One region of the Mesocryomonas fontinalis genome, then DNA from elsewhere that is predicted to be linked to it. Evidence: riboswitches for the same ligand, from Rfam matches in the RefSeq annotation. Region 1 holds a riboswitch; the other holds the start of a gene.
What was found. Region 1 has a riboswitch for cobalamin ahead of ACZL02_RS23170 (CbtB domain-containing protein). Riboswitches for the same ligand answer to the same signal wherever they lie in the genome.
Positions count from the first base shown of each region.

Region 2: linked by a shared signal. The riboswitch ahead of ACZL02_RS02350 (ABC transporter substrate-binding protein) and the one ahead of ACZL02_RS23170 (CbtB domain-containing protein) in region 1 are both predicted to bind cobalamin.

Region 1 is NZ_JBUZWG020000012.1:111,022-118,411, forward strand. It holds gene cobN (cobaltochelatase subunit CobN) at 1-1,232, opposite strand, end outside; gene cobW (cobalamin biosynthesis protein CobW) at 1,232-2,323, opposite strand; gene cobU (bifunctional adenosylcobinamide kinase/adenosylcobinamide-phosphate guanylyltransferase) at 2,326-2,931, opposite strand; gene ACZL02_RS23165 (CbtA family protein) at 2,928-3,689, opposite strand; gene ACZL02_RS23170 (CbtB domain-containing protein) at 3,946-4,140, opposite strand; cobalamin riboswitch at 4,173-4,419, opposite strand; gene ACZL02_RS23175 (SDR family NAD(P)-dependent oxidoreductase) at 4,562-5,407, shown strand; gene ACZL02_RS23180 (cobyric acid synthase) at 5,889-7,390, opposite strand, start outside.
Region 2 is NZ_JBUZWG020000001.1:514,133-521,522, reverse strand. It holds gene ACZL02_RS02375 (ABC transporter permease) at 1-572, opposite strand, end outside; gene ACZL02_RS02370 (ABC transporter substrate-binding protein) at 557-2,146, opposite strand; gene nikR (nickel-responsive transcriptional regulator NikR) at 2,343-2,753, shown strand; gene ACZL02_RS02360 (ABC transporter ATP-binding protein) at 2,990-3,754, opposite strand; gene ACZL02_RS02355 (FecCD family ABC transporter permease) at 3,751-4,755, opposite strand; gene ACZL02_RS02350 (ABC transporter substrate-binding protein) at 4,788-5,834, opposite strand; cobalamin riboswitch at 6,074-6,346, opposite strand; gene zigA (zinc metallochaperone GTPase ZigA) at 6,522-7,390, opposite strand, start outside.

The DNA of each region.
Region 1 (7,390 bases):
ACGATCTCGATCTCGCAGCGCGCATCCCACTCGCCCGCCGCCTTGAAGGCGATGGCGCGCGACAGCACGCGGCCGTCCACCTCCGGCAGCGCGACGTGCATGGCGAGGTCGCGGCCGGAAAGGCCTTGCGCCGAGCCCTCCCACGCCTCGACGCGGCCGCCCGACAGCACGGCCTGCAGCACCACGGCGCCGCCTTCCTCAAGGACCGTCGGCACGCGCGGCCCGGTCGGCGAGGACACGGCAAAGCCGGTGAGGTTGACGACGACAGTCGGTTGCCGGCGGGCGAAGAGAGCGCGGACGGTCTCGACCGATACCGGATCCTTGAGGCTGGTGACGTAGACGGGGAGGGGATCGAGCCCCGCCTGCCGCATCGCCGCGCACAGCGCCTCGACCGGCTCGGTCTGCCCGCTCTGGACGAGCGCCCGGTAGAAGACGATGGCGGCGAGGGGTGGCGGTGCCACGTCCGCTTCCTTCGGCGGTGCGTTGGCGGGGAGTTGCAGGGATGGGCTGTGCGTCATCCCGACGGGTGCTGCTGGCACACCCCCCTCTGCCCTGCCGGGCATCTCCCCCTCAAGGGGGGAGATCGGATGATCGCCGACCGTAGCACGCTCGATCTCCCCCCTAGAGGGGGAGATGCCCGGCAGAGGGGGGTGAGCCCCGCCGACCCTCGATGCGCCGGCGGGCGATGGCAGCGCCAGCACCCCCGCCTTCAGCAGCGGCTGCGCCTCGGCCGGCCAGTCGCCGCGTCCGAGCAGTGCGCCACAGCCGAGGAGAAACTTCTGCGCATTCTCCGCCCCACCCTCGACGAGGCAGCGCCACAGAAGGTCTCGCGCTTCCGGCGGCACGGAGGAGAACCGATCGAGGCTCGGATCGGGCTTGTCGTCGCCCGGCAGCGCGCACAGCATCACGCCCCGCGTCTCAGCCAGTTCCAGCAGCGCCTCCAGCCCGTACGGCCAGTAGGCCGCGCCGCCGAGCAGCCTGACCACCACGAGCTTTGCGTGCCGGAGCGTGCGGGCGACATAGGCGTCGACCGACATCGGGTGCGCAAGCCGCAGGAGGTTGGCGAGCCGCAGGCTTGGCGCGGCATCGCAGAGCGCGCCGGCAGCGCCCGCAAGGCTCGCCAGTTCGGTGTCGGCGGACGACAGCACGACGACGTCGGCGGGCGACTGGCCGAGATCGACCGCCTCGCCCGCTTCCGCCACGCTGCCGCGCTGGGCGAGAAGGAGATGCATCAGGCCGCCGTCGTCTCCCGCAGGCCGGTGAGGGCAAGGAGTTCGCCGGAAATCGCGGCTTCGGCCGCCGCGTCCAGCCGGTCGTGCAGGCCGATCACCACCAGCCGCGTCGCGCGCGCCTCGTCCGGGCGCCAGGGCCGGTCGTAATAGGTCTCGACACGCCGCCCGACGGCCTGCACCACCAGCCGCATCGACTTACCCGGCACGTCGGCGAAACCCTTGATCCGCAGGATGTCGTGCGCGGCGATGACGGCGGTGAGGCCCGAGGCGAAAGCCGCGGGATCGGCGACCGGGCCGGCCTCGGCGACGAAGCTGTCGAAGTCGTCGTGGTCGTGCATCTCGCCGCCCTCGTGCTCGATCTCGTGGTGCGAGCGGCGATGGGCGGTCTGGTCCTCGGTCGCGGCGCTGAGGCCGAGCAGCACGTCGGCCGGCAGGACGCCGTTCTCGGCCGTCACCGCCTTCACCGCCCGCTCTCCGCAGACCGCAGCGACCTCGGCCCGCACTTCCTCGAGCGTTGCGGCATCGACGAGGTCGGCCTTGTTGAGGACGATGAGGTCGGCGGCGCGGATCTGGTCCTCGAACAGCTCTTCCAGCGGGTTGTTGTGGTCGAGGCTGTCGTCGGCCGCGCGCTGTGCCCTGATCGCGTCCTCGTCGTCGGCAAAGCGGCCGGCGGCGACGGCGGCGGCATCGATCACCGTGACGACGCCGTCGACGGTGACCCGCGCCTTCACCTCCGGCCAGTTGAACGCGGCGACCAGCGGCTGCGGCAGCGCGAGGCCGGAGGTCTCGATGACGATGTGGTCGAGCCGGTCGGCGCGCTCGAGAAGCTTGGTCATGGTCGGGATGAAGTCGTCGGCGACGGTGCAGCAGATGCAGCCATTGGTCAGTTCGACGACGTCCTCGGCCCGGCAGGTCTCGATGCCACAGCCCTTCAGGATGTCGCCGTCGACGCCGAGATCGCCGAACTCGTTGATGATGAGGGCGATGCGCCGGCCGCCGGCGTTCTGCAGCAGGTTGCGGATCAGCGTGGTCTTGCCGGCGCCGAGGAAGCCGGTGATCACGGTGGCGGGGATCTTGGTGGTCCTGGACATGTCTATCCCTTCAAGGTCAGCGGCAGGCCCGCGGCGACGAACAGCACGCGGTCGGCGATTTCGGCGATGGATTGGTGCAGGCGGCCGGCATGGTCGCGAAATTCCCGCGCCATCGCATTGTCCGGCACGATGCCGAGGCCGACCTCGTTGGAGACGAGGACGACCGGCCCTTTCAGGCCGTCTTCGAGGATGGCGACGAGGTTGTCTGACTCACGTGAAACATTGCGCCCCTCCAGCATCAGGTTGGTGACCCAGAGCGTCAGGCAGTCGACCAGCACGGCGGTGTCGGCGGCGGCATGGGCGACAAGCGCCGGGGCCAGTTCCAGCGGCACGTCGACGGAGAACCATTCCGGCCCCCGGCGTTCCCGGTGGTCGGCGATCCGCGTCTCCATCTCGCCGTCGAAGGCGCGGCCGGTGGCAAGGTAGACCGCCCGCCGCCCCGACCCCAGCACCATCCGCTCGGCCAGCCGGCTCTTGCCCGAGCGCGCGCCGCCGAGGACGAGCGTTGCCCCCGGCGCGAGGGTCGTGCCCGGCGCAGGGTTTGCGCTCGGCGCGAGGGTTGCGGCCGATGGCGGGGGCGCTGTCGTGCCCGTCTCGTCGCCGGTCATGCCAGCGCGTGCCGGGCCGGCCGTCCCTCGCGCAGGCGGTCGAAGGCATAGCCCGACAGCGCGGCGAGGATCAGCCAGAAGGCGGCCGCGGTGACGAGCGAGGCGACGGCGAACTCGGCCGCCAGCATCGGCGGCACCGGGCTCGCCAGGTCGGCGGGCTGCGGCGCGCCGTAGAGATGCGGCGCAAGGAGCGCGATGCCGCCGAGCACCTTCGCTGAGATTTCGCCGCGCAGCGCCAGCGCGTAGATGCCGCCGGCGGCGAGGATCACGGTGGCGAGCCACCACATCTGCCGGGCGAGGAGATCGGCCGCCGGCATGGCCGGGAGTTCCGGCGCAAGGCTGAGCGCTGGCGCCAGCGACAGGATGCAGAAGCCGGCAAGGCCCCAGAGCGCACTGTTGCGGACGGTGACCGCGCGGTCGAGGATGAGGCTGGCGGCGGCGAGGATCAGCGCGAAGCCGGCGCCGGTGACGAGGTTGGCGAGCACGGTGTTGAACAGCCGGCTGTCGGTCAGCGGCGGCGCCTCGGCCTCTTCCGGTGCGGCGGCCGGGGCGACGGCAGCCGCGGCGACATGGTCGTGCGGGGCGGCCTCGTCATGGCTATGCGGTGCCGCAGTTTCGGCATGGGCGTGCCCCCCTTCGCCCTCGAAGGTCTCGGCGTGGAGGATCAGCGGTACGATGCGGGCGTACTGGACAGGGGTGATCAGCAGCCCGGCGAGAAGGCCAGCGCCGAGCGCGGCCAGGAGAAAACGAGTGATCATGATAGCCTTTCGTCGGCCGCACCGGCGCTGCCTTGCGGGCAAGGTCGCGGGTGGGCCGATAGACGGAACGACATTCGGAGACGACGAACCAAGACGACGGCCGAGGAGAGCCCGTCGAAACGACACGGGACGAGCGCCGGGCCAGCAAAGCTGGGGGCAGCGCGGCACGGACTCCGGGCGTCTTCAGGGGGCGTCTTCAGGATATTCCGGAGAGGGTCGCGGTCAGGCCGACCGCGGCGTCTCCGTCAGCCCGCCGTCAATGGCAAGGAAAGCCGAAGCCGTGCCGGGTATCGTGGGCGGTGTCGTGCAGCGTCTGCGAATGGGCAAAGCCCACGCCGAAGATGAAGAAGGCGCCGAGGACGAGGGCGAACAGGCCGGCGACAATTCTCGTTGCCGTCGAAGGGACGACTGCCGTGCCGATTGCAGTGTCGAGCGTCTGGGTGGAATTCATCAGGTCAACCTCCGTGAAGGCCGCGACAGCGCAGCCTTTTCCATGGGATGGCAGGTCTCCTGGCTCACGGGTCGTCGGCCTTCTCCTGCCTTCCCAGAGCAAAGCTCCAGTGGCTTTTCCGCAGAGACGGATCAAATCCGGTCTGCGGTGGAGGGGCCTCGCCGCTCTACAGTCGCGGGGTCGGCTGCGATACGGACCCCCTGTTTGGGTCGATCCTTCGCATTCCCTCTTAGCCCGAAACGCAACGTGCGCCGCGGGACCATCCAGGGCGGACGATAGACGGGTGGACGGGCCGGGGCAATGGCCGGCCTGCGCCACCGCGGGCCGAAGCATCGACCTTTCCGCCATTTCGGCTATCTCCCGTCGCAACGAGACCATGAATGAACGACGCACCGAACGACTGACGAACCAGGAGCCCTTGATGACCCATCCCCTGATCTCCTCAGGCCACGCCGCCTTCATCACCGGCGGCGCGTCCGGCATCGGCCTCGCGCTCGCCCGCCGGTTCGCGGCCGCCGGCATGCGCGTCTGCATCGTCGACCGGGACGAGGCGGCGCTGAAATCGGCGATGGCCGAGCTCGAGGGGCTGGCCGGGGGCCAAGCGGACATGATCATCGCAGCCGCCAGCGACGTCGCCGACCGCGAGGCGATGGAGGCGCTGGCGGACATGGTCTTCGGTCGCTGGGGCGCGGTCCACGTTCTCGTCAACAATGCCGGCATCCAGCCGGGCAGCGGCATCCTCGGAACGAGGGAGGCCTGGGACGCGGTGCTCTCGGTCAATCTCGGCGGGGTGATCAACGGCGTCCAGGTCTTCGTGCCGCGGATGATCGCGGGCGGCGAGGCGGGCCTTGTCATCAACACCGGCTCCAAGCAGGGCATCACCACGCCCCCGGGCGACCCCGCCTACAACGTTTCGAAGGCCGGCGTGAAGGTGCTGACCGAGGCGCTGCAGCACGAGTTCCGCAACCTCGAGGGCAGCCAGTTGTCGGCGCATCTCCTGATCCCCGGCTTCGTCTTCACCGGCCTCACCGCCAAGGGCCGCACCGAGAAGCCGGACGGCGCCTGGACGGCCGACCAGACCGCCGACTTCGCGCTTGAGCGAATTGCCGCCGGCGATTTCTACATCCTCTGCCCCGACGGCGAGGTGACGCGGGAGATGGACGAGAAGCGCATCCGCTGGGCCGCCGGCGACATCGCCGAAAACCGCCCGCCGCTGTCGCGTTGGCACCCGGATTGGGCGGAGAAATTCAAGGCTTCGCAGGGCTAAGCGGGGGGCGGTTGAGCGATCGGGGGGCTGTGGCGCAGATTGATGCAGCAGGGGGTATTCTGTCGGGTGAGATTTGGGGCGAGGATATCAAGCAACTGACCTCACCTGAAATGCAGTATGGCAAGCCTCTGAGTAATTTCGCCAACGACACGGAGTGAGTTCAGCCAACGTCCAAAGTCTCGTCATCCTCGCGCGCAGCGCGGGGACCCATGCCGGGGCATTCAAATCATCTGCTGCGGTAGATGTTGCGTAATAATTCTGCGCGGGAACTGTGCGGATAGGCTGAGGCATGGGTCCCCGTGCTGCGCACGAGGATGACGAGCGTTGAGGTTTGCACCTCGCGTCCTTGGCCGCCGCCGGTGCCAACTACGCCTTACTGGGTTCGCTGCGTCGCGTTACCTGCTCCACGCACCTGCGCTCCCGGCGTCCTTCCTGCCGACGTCGCATGCTGGTCGCCACGCCGCTCAGGCAAACGGACGCCTCACCCCCGTGCGATCGCCAGCAGCGCCTCGACATCCAGCACGCGTTCCAAATCCGCGGCGATCGCGTCTAGCGCGTCCTCCACGCCTTGCCGATCATCGCGAAGGTCCGTCGCGAGGCCGAGGTCGGCGAGGAGGCGGCGGCGGAAGGCGTCGGCGCCGAAGAGGCCGTGCAGATAGGTGCCGGTGATCCGTCCGTCGGCGCTGGTCGCACCCGTCGGGCGGCCGTCGACGAGAGCGGAGGGCCTGATGCAGTCCGGCCCCTCGGTGCGGCCGAGGTGGATTTCGTAGCCGTCGAGCGGCTCGCCCGCGGGGGTCGTCGCTGAGGTGGCGCGGACTGTCTTTTCGCGCGCCATGACCGTCTCGACATCGAGCAGGCCGAGGCCTTCGGCCTCTCGCGCGTCGCCCTCGATGCCCTCGGGGTCGCGGACGGAGCGGCCAAGCATCTGGTAGCCGCCGCAGAGGCCGACGACCCGGCCGCCGCGCGCGGCGTGGGCGGCAAGATCCTGGTCCCAGCCATGGGCCCGGAAGGCGGCGAGGTCGGCGATGGTCGATTTCGAGCCGGGGATGACGATCAGCGCGGCGTCGTCGGGCAGGCTTTCGCCGGGGCGGACGAAGACGAGGTCGACGCCGGGTTCGGCGCGCAAGGGGTCGAGGTCGTCGAAGTTGGCGATGCGGCCGAGCACCGGCACCGCCACCACCAGCCCGCCGGTGCGCGGGCGGGACAGGCGCTCCAGCGCGACCGAATCCTCGGCCGGCAGCCGCGCGGCGGCCTTCAGCCAGGGGACGACGCCGAGCGATGACCAGCCGGTAAAGCGGGTGACGGCGGCGAGCCCGTCGTCGAACAGCGTGACGTCGCCACGGAACTTGTTGATGAGGAAGCCGCGGATCATCGCCCGGTCCTCTTCGGCCAAGATCACATGCGTGCCGACCAGCGAGGCGATGACGCCGCCGCGGTCGATATCCCCCACCAGCACCACCGGCACGTTCGCCGCCGTCGCAAAGCCCATGTTGGCGATGTCGCCGGCGCGCAGGTTGATCTCGCCCGGCGAGCCCGCACCCTCGACGATGACGAGGTCGGCCCCATCGCCAACCTGGGCAAAACTCTCCAGCACCTTGGCGAGCAGCGCCGGCTTCAGCCGCTGGTAGTCGCGCCCCTTCGCCTCGCCGAAGACGCGGCCCTGCACGACGATCTGGCTGCCGGTCTCCGATTGCGGCTTCAAGAGCACCGGGTTCATGTGCACCGTCGGCGGGGTCATGCAGGCCAGCGCCTGCAGCCATTGCGCCCGGCCGATCTCGCCGAACTCCGGGCGACCCGAAGGGTCGTCGCGTCGGGCCGTGCCGGGGATCTCGGCGACGGCGGCGTTGTTCGACATGTTCTGCGGCTTGAACGGGCGGACCTTCAGCCCGCGGCGGGTGAACAGCCGGCAGAGCCCGGCGCAGAGCACGGTCTTGCCGACATCCGAGCCGGTGCCTTGCAGCATGATCGCGGCGGGCGGCTTCC
Region 2 (7,390 bases), on a different contig from region 1:
GTCACGTCTGCCGACACGACGCCGATCGGGCCGGCGCAGCAGACCGGGGTCCATCGCAGTTGGACCGAGAAGACGACGAGGAGGAGGATGGCCAGCCAGAAGGTCGGCGTCGACGCAAGGACATAGGCGTAGACGCGGATCATGCGGTCCATCCACGATCCTTCGAACGCGCCGGCAAGGACACCGAGCGCGAAGCCGAGGAGGCCCGACAGGATCCACGCCGTTCCAGCCAGCGCCAGTGTCGCGCCCAGACGCTCGCGCAGGACCTCGGCGACGGACGCGTTGAAGGTGACGCTCCAGCCGAGATCGCCGGAGAGGATGCGGCCCGCCCAGCGCGCGAACTGGACGACCGCCGGCCGGTCCAAGCCCCAGGCACTCGCGATGAGGGCGCGCTGCTCGGGATTGACCCGGGCGATCGCCGGGCCGAGATAGGCGTCGATCGGATCGATCGGCGAGAGCTTGGCCAGCGTGAAGGCCACCGCCGACACCGTCACGAGGATCATCGCAAGCCGGACGAGGCGCCGGGCAGCGACCTTCGCGACCCTGCCCGACCGGGTCAATTGCAGGTCCATCGCCAGTCCTGGATCGTTGCCGTGATGGGCCAGCCGTGGCCATGCGGCTCGATCTGGGTCTGGCCGACGTCGAGGCACTGGTTGGCGAAGTAGACGTGGTCGAGATTGACGAGCCAGCCCCAGGCCGCGTCGCCCCGCTGGCCATAGCCCGTCGTGCCGTCGAAGGCGGCGGCTCGCCAAGCCGGAAAGGACGCCTCGAGGCTTCCCGCGGCCTGCGCCTCGGCGAAGTGCGCGTCGACGGCGGCGTTCCGGTAATAGGTCGGGTTGAGGTACTCGACCCCGGCGACCGAGGAGTCGTAGAGGTTGAAGAGTTGGAGCGGCGAGTGGCTGCCGAAACCGAAGATCACGGGCTCGGCATGCATCACGCGGTTGATCGCGTCCCAGGACGAGCCCTTCGCCGTCGCCTCGATCCCGAGCGGACGCAGGAGCTCGGCGACCGTCTCGGCCAGCGCCTGGCGCGTCGTGTCGGAGGCGGGATAGTTGATCGGGAAAGCGGCGCGGATCCCGCCGCGGGCGCGCACCCCATCGCTGCCCTCGATCCAGCCAGCCTTGTCGAGGATCGCCTTGGCGCCATCCGGATCGAACGCGACGGTCTCTCCCTCGCCTGCCCACGGCAGACCATCGGCTGGTCCGTAGGCGGGTGTCCCGTGGCCATGCAACGCGACGTCGACGACTTGGGCGCGGTCGAGCCCCAGATTGATGGCCTGCCGGATCGCCTTGTCGGACGTCACGGCGTTGCCGAGCCTCTCGCCCTCCGCGTTCGACTTGCCCTCGTCGGGCAGCATGGGAAAGCTGATGCCGCGGTTGTCGACGGTGCGGGCCGTGACCGTCTGGAAGCCGTCCGGCACTGCGTCAGTCGAGACGCCGGGTACCGACACGAGGTCGACGGCCCCGGCGCGGGCGGCGGCCAGTCCCGCGTCCTCGCCGGTGAAGAGGAAGGTGATGCGCTCGAAGGGCGAGGCCTTGCCGTAATAGCCGGGATTGCGTTCGACGATGAGCTGCTCGCCCTCCTGCCAGGAGACCATCCGGTACGGGCCGGAGCCGACCGGGTGGCGGGCGTAGTCGGTGCCGTAGCGCGCGGCCGGGACGATGCCGAGCGTGTGGAAGCTCTCGGTGAAGGTGATCCACGGCTTCTTGAGGCGGAAGACGATCGTCGTATCGTCGGTGGCCGTCGCGCTATCGAGGACGGAGAGGTCGAGGGCGCCCGCGGTCTTCGCGCCGCGATCGAAGGTGAACGCGACGTCCCTTGCCGTCAGCCTCGTCCCGTCGGAGAACCTGGCGTCGCTCCGGATCACGACCTTCCAGGTCAGACGGTCGTCCGAGAGGTCCCAGCTTGTGGCGAGGTCCGGCTGCGTCGCCAGCGCCGCGTCGCGGGTCAGAAGCGTCGACTGGAACAGCGGATGACCATAACTCCCCCAGCCGAGCAGCGGATCGTAGCCCGTCTCCGGTTCTCCACCGATCGCCAGCACCAGATCGGTCTTCGAAGCCGCCGATGCGACCGATCCCCCGAGCCCTGTCAGAAGGAGCGCCAGCACCGCGTTCTTGGTAACGGTGCCTCGGCGTGATCCTCGCATCATTCTGGTCCCTATGTTCCACCAACGACCAAGGGTCGAATCGACGCGGACCATAAGGGCAGCAAAGTATGAGGTCTACCGAGAAACATCTTACTCACGATGAGCGCGTTCGTACGGAGCGTTCGGCTGGAGACCTTGCATCAGAGCGCCGAGACAAGGCAGGTGTCGGGACGAAGAGCGAATGGGAGCCAGAGCCATGCAACGCGTGACCGTCACCCTCGACGACGAACTGATGGCGGATCTCGACGCGATCATGGCCGAGCGCGGCTACCAGAACCGTTCCGAGGCCATCCGCGATCTCGCACGTGCCGGGCTCACGCAGGCCAAGGTCGACAATGGCAACGTCGGCGACTGCGTGGCGGCCTTGGTCTATGTCTACGACCACAATGCCCGCGACCTCTCGCGCCGCCTGACGAACACCCACCACGACCATCACGACCTGTCGGTGTCGAGCCTCCACGTGCATCTCGACCATGAGACCTGCATGGAGGTCTCCGTCCTCAAAGGGCCGACGAAGGAAGTGCGCCACTTCGCCGAGCACGTCATCGCCGAACGCAGCGTCCGCCACGGCGAACTGGTGCTGATCCCGGCACACCGAAGGGATTGAAGCCACGCGCCAGGCCGGCCTTCAGGGACGAACGGCGGAGACGACGAAGAACGGCGTCCCGCCGGGGACGGCGACAAGGCGAACAGGTGCTGCCAACTTTCCGGTGTCGAAGCCCTGATCGTCCAGCAGAACGCTGGCCTTACACTCGCTGGCGCCGCGATGGAGTGGAAGACGCCCTGCCAGCTCGGGCGGATAGACTGGATCGGTCTGCGGCAGGGTTTTCTTCCGAGCTGGCGCTAGTCGACGAGGAAGTGCACGTGAGGCCCGATGTGGTATGGCGATGCCAGGACCCGGGTCCGAACCTTGAAGACCCTTTCCAGAAGAGGCTCGGTCAGCACCTCGGCAGGCGTTCCGAGCATCACGGCGCGGCCGTGGTCGAGGACGAGAATGCGGTCGCAGAACATCGCGGCGAGGTTCAGGTCATGCAGTGCGACGATCGTCGTGGCAGGCAGCTTCGCCACCAGCGACAGGATCTCGAGCTGGTGCTGGATGTCGAGGTGGTTGGTCGGCTCGTCGAGCAGGAGCTCGCTCGGGGCCTGCGCGAGGGCGCGGGCGATGTGGACGCGTTGACGCTCGCCCCCGGAAAGGGTGTGCCAGAGCTGCCGGCGTTTCTCCGTCATGCCGACATGCGCGAGCGCGTTCGTAGCCCGCATTTCGTCGTCGTTCGACCAGGGAGAAAGGGGGCCGAGATGCGGGGTGCGGCCGAGACGGACGACCTCGAGGACGGTGATGTCGGTCTCGGTGGTCGCCTGCTGCTCGACGAGCGCGATCCGCCGGGCGATCTCGGCCCTCGGCATCGCCGCAAGGTCCGTCTGGCCGAGCGTGATCACACCGCTGGCGACCTTTCTCAGCCGGCAGATCAGGCGAAGAAGGCTGGACTTGCCGGAGCCGTTGGGCCCGATCAGGCCGAGCGTCTCGCCCGGCACGGTCTCGAGGCTCACGCCATCCACCAGCAGTTGGCCGCCGATGCCCCAGCTCACTTTTTCCAGGGTGATCGTCATGTCGGCCGCCGCGCACGGTAGAGGATGAAGGCGAAGGCCGGCGCGCCGAAGAGTGCGGTGACGACGCCGATGGGCAGGATCTGCTGCGGCACGATGGTGCGCGAGACGATGTCGGCGAAGACCATGAAGACCGCGCCGATCATCAGCGAGGCCGGCAGCAGGCGGGCATGGCCGGGACCGACCAGGAAGCGGGCCGCGTGCGGGACGATCAGGCCGATGAAGCCGATCGAGCCGACGATGCTGACCATGGTCGCGGTCATCGCCGCGGTGATGCCGAACAGCACCAAGCGGACGCGGGTGACGGGGATGCCGAGGGCCGAGGCGGCATCGGTGCCGAAGGTAAAGGCGTCGAGCGCCCGCGCGTGGAAGGCGCACACCGCGAAGCCGGCCAAGGCGATCGGCGCCGAGACGTAAACGTCGGGCCAGCGCACCCCGCCGAGATTGCCGAGCAGCCAGAACATCACCCCGCGCGACTGCTCGGCGTTCGCCGAGGTGGTGACGATATAGGCGGTGATGGCGTTGAACAGTTGCGAGCCGGCGACGCCCGCGAGGATGATGCGGTCGACGCCGCCACCGGCGCCCGCAGCCAACACGGAGACCAGGGCGAAGGCGATTGTCGCGCCGAGAAACGCCCCGCCGGACAGTGTGATCGCCCCGCCGCCAAACCCCGCGATCATCACCGCCACCGCACCAGTCGATGCACCTGCGGAGATGCCGAGGACATAGGGATCCGCGAGAGCGTTCCTGAGCAGCGCCTGGAGGATCGTCCCCGAGATCGCCAGTGCGCCGCCGCAGCAGGCGGCAACGAGGGCACGGCTGAGACGGTAGTCCCAGATGATCCCCTCCTGGATCCGGCTGAGCTCGAAACCCGTGCCGAACAGCCCGTTGCCGAGCGCCTTGAACACCGTCGCCAACGGTATGGTCATCTCGCCGATCGATACGGCGATGCCGATGGCGAGGACGAGCAAAGCCAGCGAGGCGGCAGCGGAGAGGGCGCGCACGCCCCATCCGCCGCCCAGCAGCGCGCCGCCGTTCAATTCGCCAGCCCGAACGACTTGATGCCGTTCGCCAGGGCCTCGAGTCCGTCGACCGCGCGAATGGTCGGGCTCATCGCCTGCGAGCTCATCTGGATGAAGTGCTTTCCCTTCACAGCCTCGAGCTGGCTGGTGACGGGGTCGGTCTCCAGGAACTTGATCTTCACCGCCGGGTCATCGGCGACGTAGCGGCGGCGGTCCATGTCGGCGATTACGATCACCTTCGGATCGGCGGAGACGATCTTCTCCCAGCTCACCATCGGCCATTCCTCGGCGGTGGTGATGACGTTGGTCGCGCCGACAGCATTCATCAGGAACGCTGCCGCGCCGTTCTTGCCGGCGACAAAGGCGTCGCCCTGGACCTCCTTGCTGGAGAACCAGAACACCACCGGCACGCCCTTCGCCCGGATGTCGGCGACGGAGGCGATCGCCGCAGCTTCGCGGGCCTTTAGATCGGCGATCAGCGTGTCGCCGCGGTCGCTGACATCGAAGATCTCGGCGAGCTCGTGGATCTGCTGATAGACGAGGTCCATCGTGAACATCTGCTTGCGGGTGCCGTCGCCACCGCCCGAATTGTCTTTCTCGACGCAGTCTGCCGGGGCGACGTAGGTGTCGATCTTCAGTTCGGCGAACTGCTCGCGCTTGCCGACGATGCCGTTCGGACCGACATGCCATTCGAACTGGGCGGTGACGAGTTCCGGCTCCTGGCCGACGACCGACTCGAAGCTTGGATCATTGTCCGCCAGGCGTTTGATCCTGGCGTTCTCGGCCGCGTACTGCTTCAGCACGGGCCCGAACCAGACCGCGGTGCCGACGATCTTGTCGGCGAGGCCCAGCGACAGGAGTATCTCCGTGTCGCTCTGGCCAATGGCGACGACCTTCGACGGCGCATGGTCGAAGGTGACGCCGACGCCGCAGTTCTCGATGGTCAAAGGATAGACGGTCCTGCCGGCCGCAAGGCTCGGCGCAGCACCGAAAGCCAGCGCCGCGAGTGACGCAAGACCTGCGCGGCGGAGGCAGCGCAGCAGAGATCGGGGAGCGGTCATCGTTGTTCTCCTGGAAGGATGCGGGTCATGACGGACGGTCCGCGATGCAGGCGCGCGGACAGGCTAACCGTCGGCTCCCGCGTGAAGCGGGCCGTGGCGTGCGGTTGCGAGGGATCGCCGGGGCGCCCTACGGGCGCGCGCGATCTCGACCGGAGGGCAACAAGGGGAAGGGTTCGGCGTCGAAACGCCGTCGAAAAGCCGTCATGGGCATCCTTTCCGAGCAACCCCGCTCGAGACAGTGGATCGATCGCTTGACGGCAGGTCTCCTGGCTCGCGGAGGTCGCACCGATCATCTGCCTTCCCACGATGCCCGAGGGTCTTCGCAGTGGCATGGCGCTGGGGTGAACCCGGCGGCCCACCGCACCTCTCGAGGGAGAAGCGCGGGGATGATCGGCATCCGCTTACAGTTGCGGGGGCAGCCACGGTTTCGGCCCCGATTGGGTCGTCCTCACCGTGTTCCCTTTTAATCCCCCGGGCTTGTCGCCGCGGGGAAACCGTCGCGTCCTGCCTACGCGGCGCGATGCGATGGCGTCAATCGGCCATGCGTCAACGTGCGCCGGACCCGCCCACCGCAAGGGCCGTATAGGTCATGCCCCCCGCGCGATGGCGGATCTCCTTGAGACCGCGCGGCAATGGCCGTCCTCTCACGTCGGTGGACGCAGAGGCGGCAAGACGACAGACGGCCGGTCAGGCGCGGGGCGCCCAGTCGGGAAACGGATCGGCAAGACGCGCCCATGCCTCCGGCGCAAACTCGGCGGTGTCGAGGAGGCAGGCGTCCAGTCGCTTGCGGATCGCCGCCTCGTCCATCGGATCGGTGCCGATGAACACGATCTCCTGGCGCCGATCGCCCCAGACGGGATCGAGGACGGGCTGCATCAGGCGCTGCCACTCCGGCGTATCGGGCCATCTCGCGCGGGGGACCGCTGCCCACCAGAGGCCGCGCTTCTCGGTCTTCACCAGCGCGCCCGCCTGCGCGATCTCGCCGACATGGTTTGGTCGCGTCGCCAGCCAGAAGAAACCCTTGGCACGGATCACGCCCGGCCAGCCCTCGCCGACGAAGCCGTGGAACCGCACCGGGTCGAGCGGTGCGCGCGCCCGATAGACGAAGGAGCGAATCCCGTATTCCTCGGTCTCCGGCATATGGTCCGCAAAGCCGTTGAGTTCGCGGTACCAGAGCGGGTGCTCGTGGGCGCGATCGAAGTCGAACAGCCCGGTGCCGAGGACCTCGCCGAGCGGCACGACGCCGTGATCGGTCTCGACGATGCGGGCATCGAGGTTGAGGGCACGGATGATCTTCAGGGCGGCGTCGCGCTGGCCGGGGCTGGCATCCGCGATCTTGTTGAGGACGATCACGTCGGCGAACTCGATCTGCTCGACGAGGAGGTCGACCAGGGTGCGGACGTCGCCTTCGCCCGCCGTCTCGCCGCGGTCGCGCAGGAAGTCGGTGGAGGCGTAATCCTTCAGGAGGCTTGCCGCGTCCACCACCGTCACCATCGTGTCCAGCCGGGCGACATCCGACAGGCTGCGGCCCTCCTCGTCGCGGAACTCGAAGGTCG